Regions from separate parts of the Ruminococcus sp. J1101004sp1_RTP21198st1_B9_RTP21198_201120 genome, predicted to be linked through region 2. Evidence: riboswitches for the same ligand, from Rfam matches in the RefSeq annotation. Region 2 holds a riboswitch; each other region holds the start of a gene.
The links. Region 2 has a riboswitch for tetrahydrofolate ahead of AB5618_RS19105 (folate family ECF transporter S component). Riboswitches for the same ligand answer to the same signal wherever they lie in the genome.
Positions count from the first base shown of each region.

Region 1: linked by a shared signal. The riboswitch ahead of AB5618_RS01395 (folate family ECF transporter S component) and the one ahead of AB5618_RS19105 (folate family ECF transporter S component) in region 2 are both predicted to bind tetrahydrofolate.
Region 3: linked by a shared signal. The riboswitch ahead of folE (GTP cyclohydrolase I FolE) and the one ahead of AB5618_RS19105 (folate family ECF transporter S component) in region 2 are both predicted to bind tetrahydrofolate.

Region 1 is NZ_JBCOMI010000002.1:45,966-51,222, forward strand. Features, by position in the region: gene AB5618_RS01380 (prepilin peptidase) at 1-253, opposite strand, end outside; gene AB5618_RS01385 (GDSL-type esterase/lipase family protein) at 529-1,149, shown strand; gene AB5618_RS01390 (N-acetyltransferase) at 1,439-2,194, shown strand; gene AB5618_RS01395 (folate family ECF transporter S component) at 2,405-2,965, opposite strand; THF riboswitch at 3,052-3,153, opposite strand; gene AB5618_RS01400 (hypothetical protein) at 3,343-3,567, shown strand; gene AB5618_RS01405 (hypothetical protein) at 3,564-4,721, shown strand; gene AB5618_RS01410 (amidohydrolase family protein) at 4,702-5,257, opposite strand, start outside.
Region 2 is NZ_JBCOMI010000041.1:10,593-15,849, forward strand. Features, by position in the region: gene AB5618_RS19095 (DUF4179 domain-containing protein) at 1-1,311, shown strand, start outside; gene lepB (signal peptidase I) at 1,374-1,733, shown strand; gene AB5618_RS19105 (folate family ECF transporter S component) at 1,828-2,394, opposite strand; THF riboswitch at 2,466-2,563, opposite strand; gene AB5618_RS19110 (response regulator) at 2,617-3,354, opposite strand; gene AB5618_RS19115 (sensor histidine kinase) at 3,335-5,104, opposite strand.
Region 3 is NZ_JBCOMI010000010.1:137,373-142,629, forward strand. Features, by position in the region: gene AB5618_RS08970 (hypothetical protein) at 42-566, shown strand; gene folK (2-amino-4-hydroxy-6-hydroxymethyldihydropteridine diphosphokinase) at 779-1,612, opposite strand; gene folP (dihydropteroate synthase) at 1,727-2,536, opposite strand; gene AB5618_RS08985 (HD domain-containing protein) at 2,576-3,073, opposite strand; gene folE (GTP cyclohydrolase I FolE) at 3,070-3,627, opposite strand; THF riboswitch at 3,879-3,975, opposite strand; gene AB5618_RS08995 (aminopeptidase P family protein) at 4,109-5,257, shown strand, end outside.

The sequences.
Region 1 (5,257 bases), on a different contig from region 2:
CAATAACACTCAAAAGCTTGATGTCTCCGGCTCCCAGCATTCTGAATATGAATAAAATTCCCAGAATCAGTATCGGTACCAGCAGACCGCATATCCAGGTTCCAAGACTGCTAACATCCATTTTCCATATTCGCGTAAACAAACTGACCAGTACACAAAAAAGCAGCCAGCCATTGTCTACCTTCGCTCTCTGAATATCCATCAGAGCGGCACAGCCTGCCGCTATCGCAGGAAATATTCTGTAAAAAAGCATAGACGTACCATCCCTTCTTTTACATAGTGTTCACTAATAACAGGAGGCTATCTTGAAGTATTTTAGAGCCTGTTTGAGAAAGGCTTTCTGTATTTTATCTTTCGTAGAATAGGGAATAGTCAATCTGAAAAGATGACCTTCGATACCAGATGACTTCTGGTGAGTCTTATTATAGGTGCTCCATCACCATTTGTCCAGTCTTTTTTTTACAAATTTTTCTAAAAAAACTATAAACCTTTTTGTTCTTGCAGTATAATATTAACGGAGGTAAAATTATGACAATATTAACATGTCTTGGTGACAGCATCACCGATTGTGATCACTGCTTTTCCAGAGATTCCCTTGGCAATGGCTATGTGAAAATACTGTCAGACCGTTTTGAAAGGGACGACTCAGACTATCAGGTGCGCAATTATGGCACTGACGGCTTTACTATAAACAGACTTCTGCAGAGAATTCAGGGTGATTCTGATTTTACAAGTGATATTATAACAATTTTAATCGGAATCAATGATATTGGATTAATAATAAATACGGACAGAACACCGTTTCAGCAGAGGAATATGCTTGTTTCTTTTTACAAATGTTATGCAAACCTTATAACAATATTAACAAAATCAAACTCGCGTATTATTTTAATGGAGCCCTTTCTTTTTCCCTGGCCTGCCTGTTATAGAACCTGGCTTCCTTTTCGCCAGAAAATATCACAAATGATCCACCAGCTATCAGAACAGTTTCAAATTCCTTATCTTACATTGCATGAGGAATTGAATGAAAAGGCGCGTCGTTATGGATATTCAGAAATTACTACAGATGGGATTCACCTTACTGAGCAGGGACAAAAATTTCTGGCAGACAGATTGTATAAATTAATTTGCGGCTATTCACCGTACTAGTACATCGTTTTCGAAATAACTATACCACTCACTTGTCTGTGAATCCGATTGCACAGGTATAAAAGCCTCGGCGTAGCCCGCTACGCCTGCGTTTTTATACCTGCACACTCGAATTCACATCCTACGCGATTGGTATAGTTATTTACGAAACGATGTACTAGAGCGTGTTTGAAAAAGGCTTTCTGCAAGATGTGTAAAAAGCAATCTGTCTTATAACAGACTATTTTCAGTTGCATTGCTGGATACAATTATGTATAATGACCCTAAACTTATAAAAGAAGGTTTTTTTATGGATAAAATCATTAAAGAAATTGAAGATATGTCACTAAATGCATGGCCCTCCCATAAAATGGAGCTTTATGATGGATGGATTCTCCGTTTTTCCTATTTTTATACACATAGAACAAACAGTGTGGAGCAGTTCGGAACTTCTACCCTTTCCTGGAGGGAAAAGGTTTCTTTCTGCGAAGCAGAGTATGCCCGACTGGGCAGCCCTGCAATTTTTAAGATCAGTCCTCTGGTTTCTCCGGATTTTGATTATCTTCTGGAAAACCGCAACTACGAAATCCAGCATACAACAAATGTTATGGCAGCCTCACTGGATGGAGCAGATCTTTCTGCGCCTTGCGATCTGGTAACTCTTACTGACGATATTCCAGATATTTGGATTGAAAGTCTTTTTGATCTGAAAGGCACCATTAATCCTGTTCACCGTGCTGTAGTTCCATCCATGTATCATGCCATCGTAAAAGACACCGTATGCGCCTCCATCTGGAGTAACGGAAAAATTATTGCAACCGGGCTTGGAATTCTGGATCGAAATTATATTGGATTGTACGCTATCCATGTTCGCGAAGATTTCAGACACAAGGGTTATGCTCGTCAGATTTGTACTGCGCTTCTAAAAGAAGGAAAAAAGAAAGGCGCAACTAAGGCCTATCTTCAGGTAGTAGAGGGAAACACTCCCGCACGTAATCTTTATGAATCACTTGGACTTCATTATCTCTACACCTATTGGTTCCGGGTTCAGACACATACAAACTGAAAACTTTTCAGAGCATGTTTAAAAAAGGCTGCGATCAGTGTTTATCCTGATCACAGCCTTTTATTTGGGAATCGTATTTTTTGACTTATTCAACAAGTTGATTTCTCAAACAATCAACTTTCCAGTAAGTGCATTGCTTCATAATCCATCTTATGCCATATTATTTAATTTTGGGTTTTGTATATAATTCAGATCCTGGACTGCTGCCATTTATACGGTCTTCTTCTCCAGCTTAGCAGGTCTTATGTTTCCTACAACCATGCCTGTAAGCGGGCTGAAATAAAGAAGACTGGTAAGTACGCAGTAGATTGGAGTCATGATTGCAAACTGTACAAGACGTCCTGGCATAATTGCATAGAAGTTTGCTCCGATCATTACCAGTCCTGCAGTGGTCAGTCCAAGTGTTCCCACTACGCCAGAGACTGCAATTGCGACACACATAACAACAGTCTTTACTTTTCTGTTCTTTTCAGCCATTAGTTTTCCAGCCAGTCCGGGGATCACACCCCAGGCAACTGCAGATAAAGTGATCAGTGGATTAACTCCATAGCCTTTCATAAAACATCCAATGATATCGGCAACAGCACCTTCTACGCCACCAGCTACAGGCCCCATCCAAAGACCTGCCAATACAGTGGCAACCGTTCCCAATGTAATTCGATATACACCAAGATCAATTACCAGAACGCGTGACAGCACAAGCTGGATTGCTACCAGCAGTGCAAGGAATACAAGAGTCTTAACACTCCATGTCTGTTTGTTTTTATGCATAAAAAAAACACCTCCATAATGATTAAAATAACAGAGTAGTTACCATAAATAATAATCCCTCCACATTATGAGATGTTCTCACATGTAGCAACGGGTGCGGAAAATATATCGTAAACAGTCCTGCTGCTTTTCGTTTCACGGCGACTCCCCAGCCAATGAACACTTGACGCATAAATTCCTACTTCGCTATTATTTATTTAAAATGATTATAGCACAAAATATAGAAATTTCAATATGTATTTGTTATAATATTCACATAAATAAATTAATCGTTACTGTTCACTGACAAATGTTTGTGCATACTCTCCTCTTTTTCGCATATTCTAAGAATATCTTCCCTTATATAGGAAAAATATTTGACAAAAAGGAGTGTTTCTATGAGTATAAAATCCACAAACAAATCATCTTGCCAAAAACAGCCGCCACTACAAAATCCTTATAATGTTTTTTATAATAATTACATGAATACAAATGCCACTACAGAATGTACAGGACTTGGCTATCGTATGCCAGATAACTCGGAGGAATGGAATGCATGCCGAGAGGTTTTCGATTTTCTTCCTGTACCATTTCCGGATTCGGAGGATACAAAGCAACAATGAAAAAGTTCACAAAACTATTACTCGGCTCTTTGGTACTATTCTCTCTGTCAGGATGTACTGCCGGTGATATGATCACCAGCTATACTTCTACTTCTGATCAGAGTGAAGCCACCTTACAGAACACTTCAGAAACACCCAAACAGCGTGTTTATATGGATGAAATCAAAGGAACCCTTAAGGATTTCACCGGTGCCACCCTGACTATGGAAAATCAGGAACAAACTTACGTTTTTGATCTTTCTGAAGCAACTTTGGAATGCGAAGATGGCATGATCACTGGAGATGAGATCAGTGTCATTTATGAAGGCCAGCTTTCTAACAAGGATACCAGCACTGTAAAAGCATTGAAAGTAGTAGACGACTTTCACAAAAAGAATCAGCTGGAAGTACGAAAGGCCTATGGGGAAGTACAGAGTTTGACCTCAAATACCATTACCATAAAAAATAAAAAGGGAAAAACAGCCACCTATCCAATCACTGGAACTGAACAATATTATCAGAATGGCATCCGCACCGGTGTATGGGTATACATTCATTTTAAAGGCAAGTTTGCTTCCAGTCAGGATACCCAAAGTTCTTCTCTTAATGCCAGTCATCTGAAAGTACTAAGCATTTCAGATATTGATCCGCTTACACTTCCAGATCCAACACCAACACCAGATCCTGCACAAGTTTCTGCCGATGACTCAGCAAAAGAACAGCAGATTCATGCAGAAATTCAGAATATTTCCCTGAATACGCTCACAGTTCTTCCCTCTGGCTCTGACAGCACAATAAATGTGGACTTGTCTCAGATTCCTTCTTACTTTAAAGGTGGAACAGCACCAGGCTCCTATGTAACCATAACTTGCACTGGACAATTTCAGGGAAATTCACTGGATGGTGTTACTGTTACAGCAGTCACCGGTGATGATCCGGATTCTCTTGGAAGCCGGGAAATTACCAGCTCAGTCAGCGGTACAATTATAGGCCATACAGCAAATACCGTCACACTTCAAACTGGCGATGGCGCAACCATAACCTGCTTTACAGAAGGGGCAAAGGATACCTCCACCAGTAATATGGAATCCGGCGCAGGTATCTGCATTACCTTTGATCCTACAAAATCCAAAAATTCCAACATTTATACATCTATCAAGATTCAGGACGCCTGAAGGTGTCCTGAATCCTTTTCTCTCCATCTGCCAGCCAGGCTCTCACATCCCCGGATTCTCCCAGAATGTCCATAAATGCCTGGTATTCATCCATTAAGCCCTTCCCATGTAAGACCATATAAGCTCCTGCATCACTTCCAAGAGCCACCTTTGCTCGGTACTTGTATGCCAGACGAAGGTTCTTTGCGGCCAGTTCTATAATAGGATCAAGCACTGATTCCTTATATCTTCCACATCCACGAAGATTTCGAATTGTCACAAGAGTAGGAACCCATACACTATCACTGTCAGCTAATTCTCTGATTGTTTCCGGATCAATATAATTTCCATGTTCTACTGAATCCACACCAGCTTCCACAGCTGCCTGTACACCATAAATTCCATTGGTATGGCTCATCACCGCCATCCCTTCTTCATGGGCAATATGTACCATCTCGCAGACTTCCTTCCTGTCTAAAGGCGTTCCGGTAATCTGTCCATGGTTATTAAAATCCAGAAGTCCTGTGGTCATAATTTTAATAAAATCTGCCCCTTTG
Region 2 (5,257 bases):
AGTGAAAAAAAGGAAAACCGGAGACCGAAAGGGTGGAGCAAAGCAGCAGCTGCCTGTGTGATCGTCGCCTTGGGTTCTGTTATCTTTTCTAATCCACATATCCAGGCTGCAATAAAAAATATTACATTGTCCATAGGAGAAACCCTTGGTTTCCCAAAAAGCATTGAATCTTATACGGAAGTGTTGAATACCGCTAAGGAAGACAAAGGAATTACTGTAACATTAAAAGAAGTTGTTCTGGATAATGGGGTTCTGTTAACAAAGGTGCATGCAGAAAAAACATCTTCCGGGCAAAAGGGCACGGATGATGTCCAGGATGCCTGGACCTTTGCCAATACACAGCTTGACATTGATTATCAGAAAACTACAATAAATGGACAGAAAATTGAAGAATACGAAAGCGGACACTATCTGCCGTATTCGGATGAGGATTTGCTAAATATTGGACTGGATGAAAATGTCTATGATGCTGTTCTGGAATCCCGATTTTCCCTTGATGGTGAGCTGGGAGAAAATCCGGAAGTACATTTGGTACTTGGTGCCTATCAAAATGAAAATCTTGGCGAAGATTATTTTGCAGAGTTTGAGTTTGATTTTTCTATTCCCCATGCGGAGCTTATGAAACAGACAGTTCATAAAAAGCTGGAAGATGTTTCTGTTAAAACAGAAGAAGGAACCGTAAAATTAACAGACTTTTCCATGAATAAACTGCAAAGTATAATTACGGCAGAAATTCCGGAAGAACTTGAGGAAAAGCTGTATAATGGTAATGAGATGATGCTTATGGGGACAGACAGTAAAGGAAATCAGGTACAGTATGAACTGCGCAGTAATTCAGCAGATGGTAAATCTCAATGGAGTTTTAAAACCAGTTTCTGGGGCATGTATCAGCTGGATTCTGACGGTCCGGTTCTTTTACTCCCGGATATTGACAGCGATTATCTGGAATTACAGCTTTATACCAGAGAACCTTATATGGCTGCTGCAGACACTGTCTGGGTTGATGACGATTTTGTAGAAATTGGTGAGACTACAGAAGAAGTAGAAGAAGTTCCAGAGGATACTTTGGAGGGAGAAAATCCGTCAGATGCAGAGGAGCCGGTTGAAACTCAAATTATCGGAGGGGCAGATGCTCCCACAGAAGTAAGGCTTCAAGACGATACAGACCAGAAAGAAAATACCGACGCAGCAGATAAAACGGATGAAGATTATGGAACCGAAGAAAGCGCATATGATGGAACTACAGGTGAAATCACTGCAGAATCTGACTGGACACCTGTCGGTGAAAAAATAAGGATTCAGATTAAGTAGAAAAACGTGAATCTTCTTAAAAGCTTGCGTGTGGAATTAATCTTAATCTGTTCGGTTATGAAATTTCTGAAAAGTTCAAGGACTCGGAGCGATTTGATATTGTAATATTCAAATACCCAGATGATGAAAGCCGTCTTTTTATCAAAAGAGTGATCGGACTGCCGGGAGAGGTAGTGGAAATTAAGGATGGGAAAGTTTACATTGATGGTTCGCCCACTTCATTGGATGACTCGTTCATTCCGGAGAAAATGATCGGAAGTTATGGTCCATATACAGTTCCGGAAAACTGTTATTTCATGCTTGGTGATAATCGGAATGATTCGAAGGATTCACGTTCATGGAAAAACAAATTCGTGCGATTTGACCAGATTGTGGGGAAAGCTGTTGTAAGATACTATCCTTCTTTTAAGTGGTTAGGATAATAAGAAACGCGAATATCAGTGGCTTATTAAGTACTGGAATATTCGCGTTTTTTATTTGATATCGCTAAGTTTTTATATTTTCAAATATATGTAATCAGCTGGCAGCCGGTTTTCTAAAAATACTAAAAATTCCTGTCTGTTCAATCAATCTTGTGATGGTAAAGAAGATAAAGGAATCAATTGGCCACATGATCAGGTTCTTTACAGTACGCATTGGAAGGATTGCAAGGAATCCTTTTCCGTAGAGCATGTCCAGCCATAAGGTATTTAACAGAACATTTACAATCAGAACGACAACCAGTTTTGCAATCAGCACGCGACGGAAAGTGAGCTTATGTTTGTAGTAAAAACATCCATAAATAAATGCCGCGAGCATTGCGTTAAAGGTGAACCCAAAGAAAAATGGACCATCAGGGCGGATAAAGAATTTCACAATATCCAGCACACCGGCAAACAGACATCCGGTAATGGGTCCAAACAGATAATCAGCAATCTGGTTTGGGATACCGGAAAATCCAATTTTTACATAGGGACCGATGTTGATAGAAGCAACTGAATTTAAAATCAGTGCCAGGGCAGCAAGCATTGCACAGACTGCCAGTGTAGAAGTGTTTTTCAGCTCTTTAGCTGAGGTGAGAAACATGTTCTTTGTTTTCTCCATAAAAAAATTACCTCCTTTTCTTTTTTCGCTCACAATAGGAGATAATTTATGGATTCATATTTATCTTCTGTTGCAGCGAGAAGCAATCCACGAACCGCAAGATTTCTCTTTTCGTCCTCCGGCAACTCTCCATCCGGAAGGCACTTTACGCTCATGAATTTACTCTGCATTACTTTACATGAGGCAGTATATAGCAGAGAACTGGAAAAAGCAAGTAAAAAATTACTTATTTGAGAATTTTTTTCGATAATCGTTAGCTGAAATCTTTTCCATTTCTTTAAAAACACGAGAAAAGTATTTTTCATCATCATATCCAACTAAAAGAGATATTTCTGATATCTTTTTTCCAGAACTCATTAAAAGCTGCTTTGCATGACGGATCCGTACCAGTTTTATATATTGTATAATGTTAATATCAAATTTTGCTTTGAATTTTCTTGACAAATAGGGTTCACTTAAATGAAATTCAGAAGCAATATAGGGTAAGTTAAGCTGATTCGAATAATTTTGGTCGATATATTTCTTTATGGAAATAAAAATATCCTCTGTTATATAATCCTCTTCATGTGTGGGAGTAATTACTTTTTTTCTTTCAATTTCACTTTGAGCTTTCTGTACGGCAAGGTTTAGTTTGTCAGGCTGTATTGGTTTTAAAATATAATCAAGCCCCCCCTTTATGAAAAAATTTCGGATGTATTCATAATCTGTGTATCCACTGATCGCAATAACAGGAGTAGAAACACTATTTTCAACAATCCAATCCATTAATTCCAATCCATCTGAAATAGGCATGCAGATATCTGTAAATATCAGATCTGGTGAATACTGTCGGATTAACTGAACTGCTTCTAATCCATCTTCAGCTTCGTATATTTCAGATATTTTATAGGTGCTTTTAGGAATAAGTAATTTAATACAGTCCCGAACTGGTTTTTCGTCGTCAATAATCAGCAATTTCATTAGCAGGTTCCTCCAGGAATAATGTGATCTTTATGCAAACCCCATAAGGGGAAATGTTTTCAACAGAAACGGAAGATGCATTGTGATAATACATATTAAGTCGAGTTTGGATATTGTCAAGACCGATCCCTTTTTCTTTTTCCTTGTACTGGTTGTATTTTATGGAGTGAAACATAAGCTGGAGATTATCTAATTCTTTTTTAGAGAGAGATTTTCCATTGTTTTCTACCAGTACGGTTAGGATTCCGTTGTTTAAATGTGAAGTGGCACAGATATAGTATCCTTCCGGCCGTTTTACAAACCCATGCTTAAAATAATTTTCCATAATAGGCTGAAGAATCATTTTTGGAACCATTAGGGAAACCGTATCAGGATCTGGATTCAAATCAAAATGAAAATTTTCTCCAAAACGTTGTCTTTGAAATATGAGATATCTTTGTGCATAATCAAATTCACTTTGTAATGAAATTAATGGATGCTGGATATCCATGGCGTAATTCATCATGAGAGAAAGATTAGTAATTAACGAATAAAGTTCCGGTGAATTATTTTGCAGGGCTAACGTTCCAAGAGATTGTAATGTATTATTCATAAAGTGTGGATTTAGCTGAGCTTGCAGCATTCGCAATTGCGCGTCTTTTATAGAGAGTTCAAGCTCATATTTATCTATTTTCAGTAGTTGTATTGTTTCAATCATGGAATTAAATGAGTCGTTTAGAACGCGTATTTCATCATTGCTATTTAACTCAAGAGGAGCATAACTTTTTCCTTGCTTAATATCCTTCATCTGTTTTGTCAGCAGAATAATAGGCGTAGTAAGACTTTTGGAAAAATGCCAGGTTATCAAGATGGAAAGAAACAAAAATGCAATATAAGTTGGCAGGTAAATATTCAGAATCTGAAAAATACTTTCATAAGCGTTTGTTAAAGGGACTGTTTTTATAATGGTGATGGGAGTATTTAACACTTCAATAGTCTTATAAAATATAAATTTGCTTTGTTTATTATCAGTATATTTTTGATAGTTTCCGGAGGCAGAAAGCTGATGGGCTATATTGTTTATTTCAGATGGAATTTTATTTGATAAAACATTATTTGTACTATATAAAACAGTTTCAGATGAATTGTTGATGACATAGATTGCTTCATCAGAAGCGGTTAGCATGTCCTTGGACAATTTTTCAAAAGATACACTAGAAAGTGTTATGGTAAGGGCTCCAATTGGGGTGTTTTCTGGAATACTCTGAAGATTAAGATATATAGAAACTGAGTAATTGTCTTTAGAGTTTCTGGAAGAAAAAATATGAGCTGTATAATCACCAGGGAATAAGACGGAATCAGACAGGGAAGCTGTAAGCAGATCGCGATTCTGAAATATGTAAGTTTTGTTTTTTTTGATACACTGTAAAGAAATTGACTCGATATCATTGGAAAGGTTTTGAATGGATTGCATAAAGGTCATAATGGTATTGTGATCATTATAATGCGAAGAATCTTTTTTAGTTAAAAAAGAATACATTTTGGCATTGCTAAACGGATAGTATATTCCATCAGACACATCGCAAAGATATGTATTGATGTTATTAGAAAATTGATACATGAGTTGCTCATTATATGAGATGATTTCATTGGAAAAATTATTTCGTGAATAAATGTAAGTGATGCACATGGAGAAAGATAAAGGCAGAATAGAACAGAGTAATAAAATTAAAATAAGTTTATAACGAATACTTTTTAAGTGTCCCTTCATAACAAATCCCCCATTGATTAATCAATATAATAATACTTGATTTATAATTTTATCAAAAAAAATTATAAAAATCAAATTGTTTATAAGCAATTTGCAAAAAAAATAAAGCTAACAGGACAAAAATATCCACTAAGTGTATAGAATTATGGGTGG
Region 3 (5,257 bases), on a different contig from region 2:
ATATAACAGAGATTGATTAATTGGGGAAAGAGGAAACAGACATGAATGATTTTTTAACAGAAAAGAATAAAAAAACAGGAGTGTTAGGAAAACTGAAATGGGTTCTTTGTGGCTTCTGTATACTTTTTACTCTGGGAGCTATTGGCGCAGCAGAGAAATATATTGGTGAAGGACGCTGGGGAATGGCAGCAACGGAGATTATACTGGGATTGTTATTTTTGTATCCCACCTTCCGGGAAATCCAGAAAGCATTGAAGAAGAAAAAAGCCAGAGAAATAGCCTGTTGGTTTGAATCTTATGCCCAGAGCACGCTCTCATTTGAGAAGTTTGAGACCGAGATGGGAAAAGATGCTGTAAGGAAACTGGAAAAAATGATTGCCAAAGGGTATATTCGAAATATTCAGATAGACAGAGAAGAAAATTGTATATTGATCACTGCACCAAACAGACGTGTGAATGAGAAGATTTATATTACAGTTACCTGTCCCAGCTGCGGTGCAAAGAATCAGATAATAAAAGGGCGCCTGTGCAACTGTGAATATTGCGGACAGCGTCTCAATTCCTGACAGCAGATGCGAATTATTACACAAGGGGCTGCCTGTTTTCCGGCAGCCCCAATGTTAGATTGTCACTTGTTAAGTTGGTTGAACCGCTGTATACGGAACCGTACGGTGGCGTGATAGCACGGATTACGAATGCGGTCGGCAGCTGTGGGAGCGTCATAGGCGCGGAACAGCTGACTTTCATATGTGATGTCGCCGGTAGGCGACATGTTCGTTTAGCGGCAAAGAAGAATATTTAAAAGCTGTGAAATTGTCTGATTTAGTACAGGATGCCTGAGGTAAGGGGCAATCTGGTTCATAGGAGCCAGCACAAAGTCACGATTCTGCATATCCGGATGGGGGATGTGAAGATCTGCAGTATCAATGATTTCCTGATCATAAAAGAGAATATCCAGATCCAGAGTACGAGGACCCCAGTGAATAATACGTTCCCGGTTTGCCTCCTGTTCCAGCTGATGAAGACGTTCCAGCAATTCTTCCGGTGAAAGAAGGGTACGCATTTTCAAAACTCCATTCAGAAATTCATCCTGATCGGTAACACCATAAGGTTCTGTTACAAGATAATCAGAAACGGCCTCTATCCGGCATCCTTTTGTTTTTTTCAAACCACGTATCCCATTGTCGATGAACAGCTTTTTATCTCCCATATTAGAGCCAAAAGCAATGTATGCAGTATGCCATTTTCTTGTGATTTCCACAGATACGGTTTTCAGTGGAAGACCAACAGGAGCCCAGGGCTTTTCAATTTTCAGTGTGATCTGTTCCAGACCGGAAAGAGAGTCGAGCAGCATCTCTGCAAGATTTTCTGCAAGTGCTTCCAGAAGCTTAAAAGTATGTTTTCTGGTGAAATCTGTAATCATGTGGCTGACTTCTCCGTAATTGATAGAAGCAGACAGATCATCCGTTAACCCGGCCTGACGTGTGTGGGTAAAGAGGGTGGCAGAAATAACAAATTTTTGTCCAAGTACATTTTCTTCCGGATAGACACCATGGTTGGCAAAAATTTCCAGTTCTTTAATTTCTATTTTATCAAATCTGGTTTTATCCATAACAGTTGTTCCTTTCTGTTGGCTATTTACAATTTTGAGGAATTTGAACGCAGTCGCTTCGCGACTGCGTTCATGAGCAAGTAGCAAAGCGGATTGCGAATGTCCTCTTTACTCTCAATTACAACCCAAAATTGCTTCTGTCATCTGGATTACGCGTCTGTTTTCCTTGACATCATGAACACGCACAAAAGAACAGCCCTTCATCACACCAATTACACTGGTAGCCAGTGTTCCCTCTACACGCTGGTCTACAGGCAGATCAAGTGCCAGTCCGATCATCGACTTGCGTGAGGTGCCAAGAAGAACCGGAAAGCCCAGATTCTTAAAAAGCTCCAGATGATTCATAGTTTCCAGATTCATCTCAAATGTTTTTCCAAATCCAACCCCTGGATCGAGAATGATTTTCTCATCTTTGATTCCTGCTTTTCTTGCAAGATTGACACATTCCTGTGTCTCAGAAAGCATATCAATGAGAAAATTGTTATATTCTGTATTGGACTTATTGTGCATGAGACAGCATGCAACATCATATTTGGCAATTACAGCTCCCATTTCAGAATCATATTTTAATCCCCAGATATCGTTGACCAGATCTGCACCGGCCTGAATCGCACTTTCTGCCACGCTGCTTTTGAAGGTATCTACAGAAATGGGAATGTCAAAACGTTTTCTGACCGCTTCGATAACGGGCAAAACTCTCTGAGCTTCTTCCTCTGCACTGACCGGCGTGTGTCCGGGACGCGTAGACTCCCCGCCAATATCGATAATATCCGCACCATCCGCGATCATGGCTTCTGTATGCCGCAAAGCTTCATCTAAATGATTCCATTTCCCGCCATCGGAAAAAGAATCAGGAGTAATATTTAAAATTCCCATTATATAAGTGTGATTTTGTGTATCAAAAAAACGATTTCCAATTTTCATAAATAGAAACCATCCTTTCTGTTAGATTTTTTAGAAGGCTTAATATTCAATTGTCAGATTTTTTTTCTCAGAAGGCCAGTAACATTCTGAAGCTGCTGAACATGAAAAACAATTTCTGGACTTTTTATCAGCCTTATATAGCAGCATAGCCAACACATTATCAGATCCATCCGTCCTGTGCTGACTGATCGCAGATAATATTTCCTCTTTTTCCTGCTCTGTAAAATGCAGATCTGCCAGAATCTTTCCGGCTATTTCAGCTCCTGCAATGTCATGAGAAATACCCGACAGATATTGCTGCGCACGGCCAATGTCATGAAGAAGAGCAGTGGCATAAATGATTTCCCTGGACAGATTAAGCTTGTTTTCCAGAGAATAAATATACATCAGCCTGGCAACATCCAGAAAGTGTTCCGGCGTATGTCTGCAGAAAATACGATCTTTTTCAAGCTCCTGTATTTTCTCACAGTGCTTTTGATAAAGGGGATGCCGCCAGATTAAAGAAATACGGTTTGTTTCAGAAAAAGAACTGCTCATTTTCCGACCATGGAAAGGAACATTTTCTGCAGCTCCTTATCTTCTTTGAAGGCTCCGCGGGTTACAGTTGTAATTGTTTTGCTTCCTGGCTTTTTAACGCCTCGCATGGTCATGCAGGTGTGTTCTGCTTCCAGCATAACCATAATTCCCTTCGGAGAGAGGGCACGCTCCAGAGCGTCCGCAATCTGTACTGTGAGGCGTTCCTGGATCTGCGGTCTTCTGGCATAAACCTCTATCGTACGTGCCAGCTTGCTTAATCCTGTGACTTTTCCATCGGGAATATAAGCCAGGTGCGCCTTACCATAAAAAGGCATCAGATGATGCTCGCACATAGAGTAAAAAGTAATATCTTTTTCCAATACGATCTCATTATTTTCTACTGGAAACTGCTTCAGTAAATGGTGATCTGCTTCCTGATCGAGACCACCGTAAATTTCCTCGCACATACGTGCAATTCTGTCGGGAGTATCAATCAGTCCCTCCCGGGTAATATCCTCACCGATTCCTTCCAGAAGCAGGCGGATGGCCTGTTCTACTTTTTGTTTGTCAACCATTAAAAATAACCTCCTTTGTATTTGATTGCGGAGACTATCCTTTTTTGATAAAACCGGGGAAGGATTTTCGAATTCGAATATCTGCCTGCTTAATACGCAAAAAAGGATATCTCCAATTGTGATAGAATGTATGTCGAAAACATTCCCTTGAGCCTGTTAAAAAACGTTTCCACAAATCGCAATGTGCATCTTGCAGAAAGCTCCTTTCGGGCAGGCTCTGACACAATATGAGATATCCCTCTTATAGTGCTTGCAACGGGTGCGGATAATATACCGTAAGACGTGCTTTTCGTTTCAGTGACAACTCCCCATTCACCGAACACTTGACGCATAAAATCCTATTTTGCATATCATTCATTTCGAAAGTTAGTATATCACGTCTTTTGGGAATAGAAAAGTGTTTTTTCTTAAACAGGTTGCGAAAGGGTAACGTGGATATTATAATAGGAATAGACAAAATTCACTGGAAGGAGTCAGTTTTATGACAGTTAAAGAACGAATCACCGCACTTCGGGAAGTAATGGCAGAGAAGAAAATAGATGCTTATCTTGTTCCCACAGATGATTTTCATGCATCTGAATATGTAGGAGAATACTTTAAGTGCAGAAAATATATTACAGGTTTTACCGGATCTGCCGGCAGAGCAGTCATCATGCAGGATATGGCTGGATTGTGGACAGATGGAAGATATTTCATCCAGGCGGCCGCACAGCTGGAGGGAACGGGTGTAGAGCTTTTTAAAATGGGAGAACCAGATGTTCCCACTGTGCACCAGTTTCTGGAAGAAAAATTAGGCGAGGGAATGTGCCTTGGTTTTGACGGAAGAACCGTCAGCGCCGAAGAAGCAGATGAACTGACCGAACTTCTTGCAAAAAAAGGAGCCACTCTTCAGACGGATTCTGATCTGGTAGGAGAAATCTGGGAAGATCGTCCGGCACTTTCCTGTGAACCGGTTATGGAACTGGATGTAAAATGGGCAGGCGAATCCCGTGCTGACAAATGTGCAAGAATCCGTAAATCAATGGAAGAGAAAGGTGCAGATGGATTTGTACTGACTTCTCTGGATGACATTGCATGGCTGCTGAATATTCGTGGCGGCGATGTACATTGCTGTCCGGTTGTTCTCTCTTATCTGATAATGACAAAAACAGAAATCAGGCTGTTTGCAAATGAAAAAGCATTTTCGGCTTCAATTCTGGACGCATTATCTAAGGATGGCGTAACCATTCTGCCCTATGACAGCATTTATGAATATGTAAAAACATTTGAGAAAGACATGACAGTTCTTCTTTGTAAAAAGAAAGCCAACTGTCGTCTGGTAAACAGTATTCCGAAGGAAGTAACGATTCTGGATGAAGCCAACCTGACTTTTCTTCCAAAATCAATTAAAAATCCAGTAGAAGTAGAAAATGAACGTATCGCTCATATCAAAGACGGAGTTGCGCTTACCAAATTCATCTGCTGGCTAAAGAAAAATGTTGGCAAAATTACAATGACAGAGTTAAGCGCAGGAGAGAAGCTGTACAGCTTCCGTGCCCAGCAGGAGAACTTTATCGACAACAGCTTTGACCCCATTATTTCTTATGGCATTCATGCTGCAATCAACCATTATTCTGCCACACCAGAGACA